DNA from 2 places in the Lysinibacillus telephonicus genome. Region 2 is predicted to be linked to the other one. Evidence: predicted binding sites of a transcription regulator. Region 2 holds the regulator's gene; the other holds the start of a gene.
What was found. Region 2 encodes LexA, which represses DNA repair genes until DNA is damaged. Its sites were predicted from a motif close to CGAACATATGTTCG; they were not measured.
Positions count from the first base shown of each region.

Region 1: the regulator LexA is predicted to act here: its motif matches at 6,005-6,018, upstream of parE (DNA topoisomerase IV subunit B).

Region 1 is NZ_CP155468.1:2,218,884-2,227,051, reverse strand. Features, by position in the region: gene MKY04_RS10570 (3-hydroxyacyl-CoA dehydrogenase) at 1-353, opposite strand, end outside; gene MKY04_RS10565 (flavodoxin family protein) at 533-1,093, shown strand; gene MKY04_RS10560 (DUF2798 domain-containing protein) at 1,294-1,776, shown strand; partial or broken gene MKY04_RS10555 (thioredoxin domain-containing protein) at 1,944-4,006, shown strand; gene MKY04_RS10550 (hypothetical protein) at 4,177-4,545, shown strand; gene MKY04_RS10545 (HesB/YadR/YfhF family protein) at 4,714-5,007, opposite strand; gene plsY (glycerol-3-phosphate 1-O-acyltransferase PlsY) at 5,046-5,648, opposite strand; gene parE (DNA topoisomerase IV subunit B) at 6,039-8,018, shown strand; gene parC (DNA topoisomerase IV subunit A) at 8,015-8,168, shown strand, end outside.
Region 2 is NZ_CP155468.1:1,591,973-1,600,140, forward strand. Features, by position in the region: gene MKY04_RS07530 (gamma-glutamyl-gamma-aminobutyrate hydrolase family protein) at 98-808, shown strand; gene lexA (transcriptional repressor LexA) at 912-1,532, opposite strand; gene yneA (cell division suppressor protein YneA) at 1,702-2,046, shown strand; gene MKY04_RS07545 (YneB family resolvase-like protein) at 2,036-2,695, shown strand; gene MKY04_RS07550 (Zn-dependent alcohol dehydrogenase) at 2,821-3,927, opposite strand; gene MKY04_RS07555 (aldehyde dehydrogenase family protein) at 3,945-5,456, opposite strand; gene MKY04_RS07560 (lyase family protein) at 5,467-6,774, opposite strand; gene MKY04_RS07565 (IclR family transcriptional regulator) at 6,839-7,657, shown strand; gene MKY04_RS07570 (AraC family transcriptional regulator) at 7,780-8,168, opposite strand, start outside.

The DNA of each region.
Region 1 (8,168 bases), 630 kb from region 2:
TTTGTTGCAAAAATGGTTTTTTCGGGAGCAACTTGAGCCAATTGATTGTAAAAATTTGTTTTAATATCTACGACTTCAGGTACTGCTTCTATTACTAAATCTGCATCCTTAACAGCCTCAGATAAATCCGTAAAAAAAGCCATTCGATTATATGCTAAATTAACATCCTCCTCTGCTGCATCTAAGTCTTGTTGGTACCGAACTTTTAAATTCATAATTCTGTTTTTGGCACGATCAATTGCTTCTTCATCAATATCATAAACAGATACTTTAAATCCTTTAAATGCAGTCTGGAATGCAATTTGACTACCTAAAACTCCACTTCCAGCTACTGTTATATTTTTAAAATCCATGTCTAATCTCCTTACATATTTTTGTACACAAATGAAAAGGTTTTGTGTTCATTTTTATGATACACATGCTATTATTTTTTAATCAGATGATTTCAATTACATTTGCATTTTAAGCAAATCTTATTTAGTTCTTACATTAAATGATTTTGAATAACATGCTATTAAAGGAGAGAAGTGATATGTCCATAGCGGTTATATATGGTAGTACTCGAGAGAATGGGAATACGGAATGGTTGACGGATCAGGTTATTCATGGAATTCCTGTTGAAAAAGTTTATTTAAATGAGTTTGAAATACTACCGATTAAAGATGAACGACATTCAGAAGCAGGGTTTCAAGAAGTTTTCGATGATTATAATACCGTCTTAGATAAAGTTTTAAAGCATGACATTCTTGTCTTTGCAACGCCTGTTTACTGGTATAGCATGAGCGGAACGATGAAGTTGTTCATTGATCGCTGGTCACAATCCTTAAGAGATAAAAAATACCCGAATTTTAGAGCAGATTTAGCAAAAAAGAAAGCATTTGTTATTGTGGTGGGAGGGGATAATCCTTCAATTAAAGCATTGCCATTAATCCAGCAGTTTAAATATATATTCGACTTTTTTGGCATGTCCTTCGAAGGATACTTAATAGGCAAAGCTAGTAAACCTGGAGAAATTCAACATGACAAAAAAGCAATTGCAGCTGCAATTCATATGCAACAGCAATTGAAAGAACAGTTGAAATCCAATAAATAAAAACGAGTTGATCTAGTGATTAAAACTCGTTTTTATTTATTTAAGAAGTGCCTATATAATGCCCGGTTAACTAATATCTCCAAATAATAAAAAGGCAGCATTTATAAATTTAATTTTATCGCTGTCACAAAATGTACACTTACGAAGCGCTTATTCAACTCTTTATAATACTCCTTGTGAATAGAAAGGAGTGTTGACTTATGCCAACAACAAGAAGAGAAAGTCTGTATTTTGGTATGATTATGTGCTTTGGAATGGTGTTAATTATGACCTTATATAATTTTTATCTTAATGGCACTTTGGGAAAAATGACTTTCCTAGAAGGAATATCTGACTTTTTAATTGGGTTTATTATTGCATTAATACTTGACCTGTATATAGTAGGGCCAAATGCTAAAAAAATAGCACTGAAATTAACAGCAAATACAACAAAAGTACTGTATAAAGTCCTAGCAATTTCGACATGTATGGTTATTGGTATGGCTTTTTTCATGTCGATTTATGGTTTAGCCACAACTTATTTCCACAATGGTTTTAACTCAAATTTAATTGTATCACAGTACTTATCAATATTTGGGAAAAATTTCATTATGGCATTACCTTTACAAATCGTTGTCATGGGGCCAATAGTGCGTTACATATTCACCAAGTATATTAAAACGACTCGAAAAGAAATGGCTTAGTAAAAAAAGAATTTTATTTCAATCTAATGTTAGAAACCATTTAGATAAATTTTCTTAATGGTTTCTTTTTTATTTGTAAAATATACAGTTAAAGTTTCCATTATTTTTTGATTCTGCTTATAAGGAAATGGGTAAAGTAATAGTAAATACAAGAAGAAAGTGATTCTATGACAACAAATAAAAAACCCAATCGATTAATTGCTGAAAAATCACCTTATTTGCTTCAACACGCTTATAACCCGGTAGACTGGCACCCGTGGGGAGAAGAAGCTTTCGAAAAAGCAAAGAAAGAAGGCAAACCTGTATTTGTTAGTATCGGATATAGTACTTGTCATTGGTGTCATGTAATGGAGAAAGAAAGCTTTGAAGACGAGGAAGTCGCTAAATTATTAAATGAGAGGTTTATTTCTGTAAAAGTTGACCGTGAAGAACGTCCTGATATTGATTCCATTTATATGACTGTCTGCCAATTAATGAATGGACATGGTGGATGGCCACTGAATGTTTTTTTAACCGAAGATAAGGTCCCATTTTATGTAGGAACTTACTTTCCAAAAGAAAGTAGACCACAGATCCCCGGTATTAAAGAAGTAATTATACAGCTATATAATCTTTATAAAAATGATGCGAAACAAATTGAAGATGTTACAAAACAAGTACACAGAGCTCTTCAAAGTACTATGCAAGCTAAAGAGGAGGATATACTATCTAAAACTTCGGTGCATAATGGATTTCGTTCCTTCTTAAGCATGTTTGACGAGTCTTATGGAGGATTTGGTTCGGCACCGAAATTCCCTACACCTCATCATTACATGTTTTTACTTCGTTATTATCATTACACAAATGATGAACGAGCTCTTAATATGGCGGTAAAAACACTAGATGCCCTTGAAAAAGGAGGAATCTATGACCATATAGGCTTTGGTTTTGCAAGATATTCCACAGATGATGAATACTTAGTACCACATTTTGAAAAAATGCTCTATGATAATGCGTTATTAACTATTGCTTATACAGAATGTTTTCAAGTAACAAATTCTGAAGACAATAAAAAAATTGTAGAAGGAATCATAACTTACGTACTTCGAAAGCTTGCTTCTCCAGATGGTGGATTTTACTCGGCAGAAGACGCTGATTCTGAAGGGGAAGAAGGCAAGTTTTACCTATGGTCGTTTGATGAAGTTATTTCAGTACTTGGTGATGATCTTGGAATGCTATACAATGCAGCCTACGGGATAACAGAAGACGGGAATTTTGATGGTAAGAATATCCCTAATTTAATCGATTCATCATTTCCACAGCTTGCAGAGCAAAATGGATTAACGATAAACGAGTTATTAGAACGCCTTGAAAGTGCCCGTAAACAATTGTTTGAATATCGTGAATTACGCGTGCACCCACATAAGGATGATAAAATTTTAACTGCATGGAATGCACTTATGATTGCTGCCCTTGCCAAAGCTTCTAAAGTTTTTAATAATAACAGCTACTTAGAAGCAGCACTTAAAGCTACACAATTTATTGAAACCACATTAACTGTGAATGACAGGCTTATGGTGCGATATCGCGATGGGGAAGTAAAGCAGGAAGGATTTATTGATGATTACGCATATATGTTATGGGGCTATATTGAATTATATGAAGCGACCCACAATATTTCTTTTTTAAAAAAGCAAAGAATTTGACTAAACAAATGTTTGAATTATTTTGGGATAAAACCGATGGAGGCTTTTACTTTTACAGTTCTCATTCAGAACAATTACTTATTCGTCAAAAAGAGACTTATGATTCAGCAATGCCATCTGGAAACAGCGTAGCGGCTCTGCAGTTGCTCAGGCTCGCACGGTTAACTGGAGATTCTGAATTAGAAGAGTCGGTTTATAAAATATTCGAAGCGTTTGCATTTCAAATTAACGATTATCCGATGGGCCACTCTTACATGTTAATGGCCTATTTAACAACGCTAATGAAAATGAAAGAAGTAGTTGTAGTCGGTGAAATTACTAATAAGCAACAACCATTTCTAACTGAGTTGCACCATGGCTTTCATCCAGAAATTACGTATTTAGTATGTAAAGATCCTCAAGAACTAAAAGATGTTGCACCATTTACTATGAATTATAAAAAATTAAAAGGAAGCGCCGCATTTTATATTTGTGAAAATTTCATGTGCCATCAGCCTATAACAGAAGTAAATGAGGCGATTGAGCTTGTTAATAAAAACAATTAACCCCCAAAAGAGATATTACTCTCTACTGGGGGTTTACTATTTTTTATATGTATAGAAGTATTGTAGTTTTTCATAAATGTTTTATTTTATTAAAAGTGATAGTATAGAGTATGACAATACATTTATGTTTTTAAAAAAGTTATTAATATTTAAGAAAGGTCGTAATATTTATGAATACAGAAGAAATGATTGTTCAACAAGCGCGGAATGTACTTAATAGTATGAAAGATTTAAAACGGTTGGCTCATAAAAAAGGGAAGGAGCGCTCTGACCTATTTGAGAGATTTTTTGCCAACAAACATTCATTTCAAATTTATTCAAATATCGATTCTGCAATAAAGCAATTAGACGAGGTTCAACTATTTTTACAGAAGTTACAATCCTTTAGTAGTGCATTCGAACCTGCACGCTATGATTTTGAAGGGGAGGTAGATGAAGCCCTGGTTGAATCATCCTATCCAGAAGTTCTTGAAGCCTACAATAATATGGTAACAAAACTTGGTTTTGAAAAAGAAATTATTAATGTGAAACGATTTTAAAATTCGCCATAAAGTAAAAAAGGGGTGATCAGAAAGGATAATTTTCTGAACATCCCTTTAATTTTATTAAACTTAAAAACTTAAGCAAATTATCTTTCGCAGAAAACCTTATTCATTCCCGTAATAAAAAGCGGCCGTCGTAAAAGTTAGTTCAAACGGCCGTAATTTTTATTCTTTTATATAATCGTATTTAAGTTCATCCATCATTACATCTAATTTCACATGTAAATTATGATCATTGAAAAACCATAAATCATCTTTTTCAATATAAAAATGTATTCCTTCTTTGACCGTTTCAACACCAATGTCATGCGGCTCATCTTGAGTCATCCCAAGTGAAAATGCCTCATGGAAAGGGGAAGATCCACCGTATCTCGCATAAAAACGAATAGATTTCCCTTGTACTACTTCCATTTCTCTTTTAAACCATTGAAAAGCCTCATCAGAAATTATTAATTTCATGTCGATTGCATCCTTTCAGAACTTGTCTTAGTTCAAATCTATAACCATTTAACTTTTGGCTCTGTACCATCTTTAATTCGTTTAATATTTGCTCGATGGCGATAGAAAATAAATGATGCTAATATGATGACTAATACTAATAAAGAATAATCACCTGTAAGAAAGGCGTAAATAATGCTGTAAATTACACCAATAATCGATACAACCATTGATGATAAACTAACAATCTTCGTGATTTTTAATGAAATAAAGAAACCGATAATTAAAATGATAAACAACGGCCAGGCATACCCTAATAAAACACCACCGGAAGTTGCCACTGCTTTGCCGCCTCTAAAGCTAGCAAATATAGGGAACATATGTCCAACAACCGCAACTGCTCCTAAGATAAGCGGATGTATTTGTGTTTCAGAAAAATATGGAATCAGTGGAAGTAGGGTTGCTGCAGTCCCTTTTAATATATCTAAAATGGTAACAGCGAGACCTGCTTTTTTGCCTAATACACGAAATGAATTTGTCCCGCCTAAATTTCCACTGCCATGTTCACGTATATCCATTTTATAAAATATCTTGCCAATCCATAAACCGGATGGAATTGACCCGATTATATAAGCACAAAGTATAATAATTGCATTAACCATAGGCTTAATCCTTTCAAAAATTAATAGTTGGTACTAGTATGTAGCAATAACAATTTTACACTTTTTTGTGTACATACGAAAGTATAATTTCTAGTATTTATAAAGTCATTACATTTATCATAACAGATATTTTTTTAATAATATGAATGAAGTTGAAGGAAAAAGCAAAAATTATCGTGAATAATTGTACATTAAGCATTTTTCTTATTTACTCAATTGTTAAATAATAGGTAAAATAAGTTTCAATTAAAGTTTGTTTGTGCAACTTGACTTTAGTTTGATACAATAAATAAGCTTATCCTGACATGCGAAATATTGACAGAAAAACCTATTGTCAGTACGATTAAAACAGAAACAGAACGGACGTTTGTATTTTGGAGGGGATTTGATTTGGCAATAAATCAGCCAGGCATCGCTTATGATGACGATGCAATTCAGGTATTAGAAGGATTAGAAGCTGTTCGAAAACGGCCAGGGATGTATATTGGTTCCACAGATAGCCGAGGCCTTCATCACTTAGTTTATGAAATAGTAGATAATGCAGTTGATGAAGCTCTTGCTGGATTTGGATCACATATCATCGTTAAGATTCATGAGGATGGGTCTTTAAGTGTTCGAGATTTTGGACGAGGTATGCCAACAGGTATGCATAAAATGGGCAAACCAACACCTGAAGTTATTTTTACAATACTTCATGCCGGAGGTAAATTTGGACAAGGTGGATATAAAACAAGTGGTGGTTTACATGGTGTAGGTTCATCAGTTGTAAATGCCCTTTCAAAATTTTTAGAAGTAACAATCTATCGTGATGGACAAGTATTCCGTCAACGTTTTGAAAATGGCGGCAAGCCTGTTACTACATTAGAAATTTTAGGTGCAACAAAAGAGACTGGAACACAAGTACACTTCCTGCCGGATCATGATATTTTTTCTATTACAAAGTTTAATTATGATACTTTAGCAGAACGTCTACGTGAATCAGCCTTTTTATTAAAGGGTTTAAAAATCGAATTAATTGATGAGCGCGGAGAAGGAAGAGCGGAAGTATACCACTACGAAAACGGTATTGAAGCATTCGTTACATATTTAAACGAAGAAAAAGATGTGCTGCATCCTGTGAAATACGTAGAAGGTAATCAAGATGAAATTGAAGTTGAATTTGCATTTCAGTTTAATGATGGCTATTCAGAAACAATTCTTTCTTTCGTAAACAATGTACGTACTCGGGACGGTGGAACACATGAAACGGGTGCGAAATCTGCCATGACGCGTGTATTTAATGAATACGCTCGAAAAGTAGGCTTATTGAAAGAGAAAGATAAAAATTTAGAGGGGACAGATATACGCGAAGGACTTGCGGCGATTGTTTCCGTACGTATTCCTGAGCATCTGCTTCAATTTGAAGGGCAAACTAAAAGCAAGCTCGGAACAAATGAAGCACGCTCTGCAGTTGAAGCAGTTGTTTCTGAGCAGCTTTTATATGTACTAGAGGAAAATGCTGAGTTATCAGCTTCGCTAGTACGGAAGGCAATTCGCGCTCAACAAGCAAGGGAAGCAGCGCGTAAAGCACGCGAAGATGCCCGAAACGGCAAAAAGAGTAAAAAAGCAAGCACTATTTTATCTGGAAAATTGACACCCGCTCAATCAAGAAATGCAGCTAAAAATGAGCTGTATCTTGTTGAGGGCGACTCGGCAGGCGGTTCTGCAAAACAAGGTCGTGATCGTACATTCCAGGCGATTTTGCCACTGCGCGGGAAAGTAATAAATACGGAAAAAGCAAAGCTTGCCGATATAATGAAAAATGAAGAAATATCTACAATTATCCATACAATTGGTGCTGGAGTAGGTGCAGATTTTACAATTGAGGATGCTGCATATGACAAAGTAATTATTATGACGGATGCCGATACAGATGGTGCACATATTCAGGTGCTTCTTTTAACATTCTTTTATCGATATATGCGACCACTTATTGAGGCTGGAAAAGTATATATTGCGTTACCACCTCTATATAAAGTTTCAAGGGGTGCTGGGAAAAAAGAAGTAATCGAATATGCATGGACGGAGAAAGAATTACAATCAGCAATTAAAAAAGTTGGAAAAGGCTATATTCTGCAACGCTATAAAGGTTTAGGCGAAATGAACGCTGACCAATTGTGGGAAACAACTATGAACCCTGAAACACGTACGTTAATTCGTGTAACAATCGAAGACGGTGCACGTGCAGAACGTCGTGTTACAACACTAATGGGCGACAAAGTTGAACCACGTCGTAAGTGGATAGAATCAAATGTTGACTTTGGAATGGAAGATGATTTGAATATTTTAGATAGCGAATTCATCCAACATGAGGAGGAACTAGAAGTATGACGGCAACCGAACGTTTTCAAGAATTACCACTAGAGGAAGTGATGGGCGATCGGTTCGGTCGTTATAGTAAATACATCATTCAAGACCGTGCATTGCCTGATGCAAGAGATGGTCTTAAACCTGTACAAAGACGTATATTGTTTGCAATGT
Region 2 (8,168 bases):
CATAAAGATGACGAATAAAGTTATTTTTGAAGGAAATGAAAGCTCCCCAAAAGAATATTCTATAACAGGTAAATTATAGATTTTTGGAGGTGCTTAAATGAAACCTATTGTCGGACTTACGATGACTAAAAGTGACAAGAAGTATAGCTTGAATGCACCATATGTTCAATCAATACTAGATGCTGGAGGTGTCCCTTTATGTATTCCGTTTGGTGTAGAAAAAGATGTAGATCAACTTATAAGTACACTTGATGGTTTGCTATTAACTGGTGGGGTAGATATTCATCCTCATTTTTTTAATGAAGAGCCTCATCTTAATCTCGGTGAAGTAAGTTTACGGAGAGATCAAGTTGAAATAGCCCTTGCCAAAGCTGCATTGAAAAATAAGCTTCCAATATTTGCGATATGCAGGGGAATACAGCTTTTAAACATTGTATTAGGTGGGGGGCTTTATCAAGATATTAATACACAATTCGAAAAAGAGCCGCTTCTTCATAATCAAAAAGCGGAACGTCATGAAGCATCTCATTTTGTAACGATAAATTCTGAAAGTCTGTTATATAAAATAATTGGAAACGATAAGATTGCTGTAAATTCTCTTCATCATCAAGCCATAAAAGATGTTCCGCATGTTTTGTTAATAACAGCTAAGGCAAGTGATGGAATAGTAGAAGCTGTGGAGTTAAAAGATTATCCGTTTTGTATTGCTGTACAGTGGCATCCAGAAGAGATGGCAGTTGCTGGCGATAAACATTCAAAGGCATTGTTTGCTGAGTTTATACAGGCTTGCACCAAGTATAAAATTTAACTCATGTGAGGGTTCATATATTTAAAGTTAAGAAGACATAAATATTGTTCATTCAAAAAAAGGTTGTCCCAAAAGTCAGATTAGACTTGCGAGACAGCCTTTTTTAGTGGAATTGACGATATAATCCTACTACTTTTCCTAAAATAGTTACTTGGTTTACTAAAATCGGATCCATGCTGGAGTTTTCTGGTTGTAGGCGAAAATGCGTTTTTTCTTTAAAGAATCGTTTTACTGTAGCTTCATCATCTTCAGTCATGGCAACTACAATATCTCCATTATTCGCAGTAGATGTTTGTTTTACCACCACGTAATCTCCATCAAGAATGCCAGCTTCTATCATCGATTCACCCATAACTTCAAGCATAAAAAGTTTATCTTCACCGACGCCATATGTATCAGGCAGAGGGAAATATTCTTCAATGTTTTCAATTGCAGTAATTGGCAGTCCGGCTGTAACCTTCCCTACAAGTGGAACATGTACAACAGATTGCTTTTGAACAGTTTCCCCTTCATTATCTAAAATTTCAATTGCACGTGGTTTTGTAGGGTCGCGGCGAATTAAACCTTTGCTTTCTAATCGTGCTAAATGACCGTGAACGGTTGAACTAGAAGCAAGACCAACAGCTTCTCCAATCTCACGAACAGATGGCGGGTAACCTTTCGTTCGAACCTCTTCTTTTATGAATGCTAAAATATCTTCTTGCCTTTTTGATATTTTTTTCAACCTTCTCACCTCTTTAAGTGAATATGTATCTCTATTAATTACATATAGTATATCAGTATGCGAACAGAAATGCAAACATAGGTTCGTTCAAAGTGTTGACAAAAACAAATGTTCGTATTAAAGTAAGAACATACATTCCGAACAAACATTCGAAAAAGGAGTAATAGACATGAATTGGTTACAAAAAAACAGTTATATTGTGGTTTTATTTACGGTTTTTATGATGATGGCAGGCTTCCTATTCATAACAGATAATGGTGATACAACATACGAACAATATGAAATCCAACATGGCGATACCCTTTGGACATTAGCGGAACAGTTTCGTGGTAAAATGACAATTGAAGAGTGGATTAAATCCGTAAAGGCTGAAAACGGCTTAAATAATGAAATAATCGTAGCTGGGCACCAAATAGCAATTCCAGTCAACGAAAATAGTAATTTTATTGCAAAAAAAATAGAGGATGAAGAGGTTCATCCTATTGAGGTAGCGGTTAAAAATAATGACAAGTAACAAGACAGCAGTTATTTATACACGAGTAAGTACAGAAAAAAATACTCAAGAGACTTCACTAGTTAGACAAGAAGAAGAATTATTACATTATGCAGAAAAAATGAATTATCAAGTGTTGAAAACGTTTCAAGATCAACAGAGCGGCTATGAAGTTGAACGAGAAGGTTTGCTTGAAATGATGGATTTTATTAAAGAAAATCATGTAAAAGCGTTATTTGTGCAGGATGAAACACGTTTAGGACGTGGTAATGCACGAATGGCTATTTTACATCTTCTTCAAAAAAGTGGGACAACTATATTTTCTTTAAACTCCGCAGGTCCAATTACATTAAATGAGATGGATACAATGCTTCTTGAAATTTTAGCAATTGTTGAAGAATATCAAAGGAAGATTCATAATGCGAAAATTAAAAGAGGTATGCGTCGCGCGGTTGAGAATGGATATAGGCCTGAACTAAACATAAAAAATCGGCACAACCACGATGGCCGTGAACGAATTGATGTACCGATTGAAGAAATTGTGAAGCTCCGTCAAAAGGGACTTACCTTTCAAGAGATTGCTTCAACTTTAAGAGGTTTAGGATTCGAAGTTAGTAAAGCAACAGTACATCGCAGATATACTGAATATATTGAGGATGGAGAAAATTAAATATTATTCTTCTGTTTTTAATTTTATTTATTGATGCAGGAGTATTCGCATAGAGTCAAACTAAAATAGCAAATAATAAAATTGATGGCATTTTATTATTTGCTATCTATTATTTTAGAATATACTCAATCAAATGTTACTACAGTACGACCTACATTGCTGCAGCTGTGGTTATGGAAACTATCTATTGCAATGTTAATATCATCTAGTTTAATAGTTTTTAAAATCAGCTCATCAAGCTTCAATTTTCCATCTAAATATAGTTGTGCAATTACAGGGAAGTCTTTCAATGGCTGAATATCGCCATAAAAGCTACCTTTAATTGTTTTGCCTACACGATGAAAACCACCTGCTGGTAGATTTAATGTTTGATTTGGATTGAAGGCACCAACAATTACTATTGTGCCTCCTTTACGCGTACTATGCCATGCGGTTTCAGTAGCACGCGTGTTTCCAGTACAATCTATTGAATAATGGACACCCAAACCATTTGTTAAACCTTTAATTTGTTCAAAGGAGTCAGGTATAGATGTATTAACAGTATGTGTTGCACCAAATTGCTTAGCTAATTCTAAGTTGCTCTCTTTAATATCACAAGCAATGATTTTACTTGCACCAGCAATTTTAGCACCTTGGATTGCATTGATACCAACACCACCTATACCAAAAACTGCAACAGTTGAACCGGGCGTTACACCAGCAGCTTTTACAGCAGCCCCATAACCGGTAGCAACACCACAGCCGATAAGTGCAGCCTGCGCCATAGGCATACCATCAGGAAGTTTAACACAAGACATCTCAGGTACAACCGCATATTCAGCAAATGTTGATAGTAATGAATTATGATAAATGGTCTCTCCATTAATATGAAGGCGAGAAGTACCATCTAATAATGTTCCATCAAACATTGGGTCAAATGCAGATTCACACAAATTGACAGTTCCATCCAAGCAGAACTCACAAACACCACAATACGGCACCCAGCTTAGTGCAACTTTGTCTCCAACTTTTACTGTCTTAACCGAAGAACCAACTGCAACTACAATCCCAGCACCTTCGTGTCCTAAAATTGTTGGGGTAGGGGTAGTTGGGTCTTCTATAGCATTTAAATCACTGTGGCAAACGCCTGTTGCACCGATCTTCACAAGTACTTCGTTTTCTTTTGGATTTAGTAAATGTACTTCTTTTATTTCTAATGGTTTGTTTGTTTCCATTAATACAGCAGCTCTCATTATTGCACCTCTTCTATTTAGTATGCGAACCATATAGCTCGTTTTGAAACAAATGAATTTAATGAATGAATTGCATATTCTTTTCCCCAGCCACTTTGCTTAATACCACCGAAAGGACTTGCCATATCGTAGCATCCATAACGATTGACAAATACCATACCAGCTTTTAATTGATTTGCAACTCGATGAGCACGTGACGGGTCTCCCGTCCACAAACCGGCACCTAGTCCATATATAGTATCATTTGCCATCTCAATAACTTCTTCTTCTGTTTTGAAAGGAATCACACATAATACAGGACCAAAAATCTCTTCTTGTGCTACTGTCATTTTATTGTGTACATTTGCAATAATTGTTGGTTTTATAAAATAGCCGTTTGCATTAGTACCTTCTAAATCACGTTCACCACCGGCAACAATTGATGCACCCTCAACACGGGCACTTTCAATGTACTCTAAAATAGATTCCATATGAGCTTTTGTACATTGTGCACCTTGATCACTGTTCGGATCGAATGGGTCTCCACATTTGTAGTTTCGTGCCCGTTCAGATATTTTTTCTACAACATAATCATAGATGGTCTCTTGCACAAAAAGTCTTGTAGGAGAAGAGCATTTTTCACCTTTGTGAGTGAATAATGCAATAAATGAACGCTCTATAGCTGCGTCTAAATCTTTATAATCATCAAAAATAATATTTGGTGATTTGCCGCCAAGTTCAAGTGTGACAGGTTTTAAATTGCTATCGGCTGAATTACGTAATAATTGCTTTCCAATTTTTGTGGAGCCAGTAAAAGAAAGTTTATCAATGTCAGGGTGTTTACTAATCCAAGAGCCAACCTTACTATCTCCGACTAATAAATTAATAGTTCCTGGCGGCAAAACATTATTGTCATCTAAAATTTCAAAGAAACGTATAGCAGAAAATGAAGTTGCATTAGCTGGCTTTAGTAACACTGTATTGGCCATTGCTAAAGCAGGTGCCATTTTTAGAGCTGCCATTTGTAATGGGAAATTAAATGGAACGATTTGACCACATACACCTATTGGGTCTGCAGTAGTTACGCTTAAAAAATTGCCTTCAACTGGGTTGTTTTCTGTATAAAATTTATCAGTCCAACCTGCATAATATTCGAATAGTTCGATGCACTCCGTCATGTCTTCCCAAGATTCTGTATAAAGTTTTCCATTATCCAAGGATTCTAACGTTGCTAACTCTGCTTGATGTTTCTTAATTAAAGCACCGATTGATTGTAAAATTTTAGCACGATTTTTTCGAGTGACTTTCTTCCAATCGTCGCTTTCAAGTGCTTTTCGTGCAGCAGCTACCGCATCATTTACTAGCTTCTCTGTTGCAATTTCATAATTTCCATTAATTTCGCCCGTTGCAGGATTGATAGATTCGATTAGTTCATTTGTGCCAGTTTTTACCCATTCACCATTTACATAAGAGCACTTAATTTCCTTAAGCCATTCTTTAGCCCATTCTAATTTTGGCTGTTCAATTCCGTTAAATTGTGCAGTTGTCATTAATATCACCTCAAATTAGATTCATTAACTTTATTTCTTCAAAACTATGTTTCTTTAATAATTCATTCACTTTTGTGTAGCCAATCTTTTGTTTTAAACGTGATAGGTAGGGGATAGGTGAGCTTGCCAACTCAGAGCAACGCTGTTCATTTATTTCAATCCCTGCAATACATTTATTACGGAAAAGCTCTGTGACATTGGTTATTAAATTAATTTGGTCAAGTATGTTAAATACAGCAAAGCTTTCAAATACATTTAAATTTAATTCTGCGTGTTCAAGTGCACCACAAACTGATCGGTGAATTCCCAAAACTTGTAGAGAGCATTGAATAACTGTTTCGGGAATAACAGGATTTATCTTTCCAGGAAAGAATGAAGAGCCGTTTTGAACAGCTGGTAGCTTTATTTCATTAAATCCACCATAAGGTCCGGAAGATAAAATACGTAGATCTTTGGCAATTTTTAAATAGGCATTACTTAGCTGTGCTAATTGATTGGAGACATCTATAAATAAATCAATGTTTTGTGCACAATCAATTAAGTTTGGATTTTTTTCTAGAGGAAGCTTAATCTCATCCTTTAAAATTCCTACTATATTTTTTTTGTAATAATCCGATGCCCCATCTCCAGTACCCACTACAGTTCCACCTAAATTAATTAAAAGTAATGGTTGGATGGATGCTTCTATGGAAACTGCTCTCCGTTTTAACAATTCAATATAGGCGCTAAAAAAATCATAAAAACGAATAGGGAGCGCGTCTTGTAAACAAGTGCGAGACATTGTTTCAACATCTGAATACTCGTTTGATTTCGCACTAAAGGCTTCAATCAATAGATGAACTTGTGAAATTAATTGTTTAGCTAAAATGAAAATAGTAATTCTACTTGTCGTACTACAAACATCAGCAGTTGATTGGGATAGATTAACATCTTCAATCGGATGAACTTTAAATGTGGAATGTTGAAGTTTCTGATTTGCAAGTGATGTTAATACTTCATTCACATTCATATTAATTCCGATTCCGCCTCCGCCATGAAATACATCAACTGGAAAGTGTTCCAAAAAATCACCTGCTTGAATTTTTTTACATGCATATTCAATGGCGTTGAACTTGTCATCAGAAATTAATTTTTCATAATTATTGGCTTTTGCAGCAGCTAACTTTACTGATGCAATTGTTTTAAGGTATTCAGGGTAATTTGATAACGGCTTATTAGAAAAAGACATATTTTGTAATGTACGGACCGTCTGAATACCATAAAGTAATTTTTCATCAATTTCTATTTGTCCAAAGGAATCACTTTCAATTCTAATCAACAAACCACCCCTTTGTTCATATTATGAACATTTAATTCACTATGTGAACTTAAGAGCATTATAATTGCAGCTTCTTAAAATTGTCAATACTTCAATTATTTTATGTTATATTAGTTTTATGATGGCGAATGAAGGAAAAACAACAACAGTACAATCAGTCGAACGTGCACTGGATTTGTTAGAGCTTGTAGCAAATAGTGAACAATCAATTTCAATTATGGAGTTGATGGAAAAAACGGGGTTAAACCGAACAACGATTTGGAGAATATTAGGTACTTTAGAAAAAAGGGGATATATTGAGAAAGATGAAGTAACAAAAAATTATCAAAGAGGAGTGAAACTTTACCAATTAGTGAGGGGTAATGATAGCTATAGTTATTTAGTAAAAGTTATACAACCTTATATGGAGGAAATTAGTAAGAAATACAATGAAACTGTCATTTTAAGCGTATTTCAAAATAAAAAAATGTATAACATTTGCCAGGTGGATCCTGAGCAAACGGTTCGTTTAATGAACTATACAAATACTTTTTCACCGTTACATTGTTCTTCTAATGGTAAATTGCAGCTTAGTTATTTTACTGAGGAAGAACTGGAATCTTATTTAATGTATCCTCTTGAAGAATTCTCTTCTTTCACTATTACTAATAGACAAGCACTGAAGAAACAATTAAAAGAAATAAGTCAGCAAAAATATAGTCTTTCCATTGGAGAATATGATGAGAGCGAGAACGCTATTTCTATAGCAATTGAGGCAAATAATAATCCAATCGCTTTTATAACACTTGGAGGACCTGCTTTTCGAATTTCGGAGAAAGATTTACGTGAAGCTGCCCCGCAACTGTTGGAGGTGGCAAAAGAAATCTCAAGTAAATTAATTTAAGTAAAGAGCTAACCAAAAAGGGAAAGTTTTGGTTAGCTCTTTTACTATTTATAAAAGTAATCTACTACTAAAGTTGGCAGTCTCTTTTGACAGAAGAATACTCCAAGTGAACAACCTACTTTTTACATTCGGTACACTTTTCTAAATTCTGAAGGAGAGATATTCATTATTTTTTTAAATTTACGACTTAAGTAAAAACCATTTTGAAAGCCACATTTTTCCGCAATTACATCTAAATTATCTGTAGTTTCAATTAGTAAAGTTCTTACAAGCCGCAAACGCACCATTGTTAAGTAATCAATAGGATTAACACCTACTTGTTTCATAAAGCGGCGAGTTAGTTGAGAAGAGTTAAGGCGATGCTTTTCAGCCAACTCTTGGAAGCTTATTTTATCTTCAAAATTATTATTTATATATGTGATGATATCTACAATAACCTCATCTTTAATTTGTGGCTCTTCTTCTAATATAAATAATTCATTTTCTATTAATAATTGAATTGAAATATCGT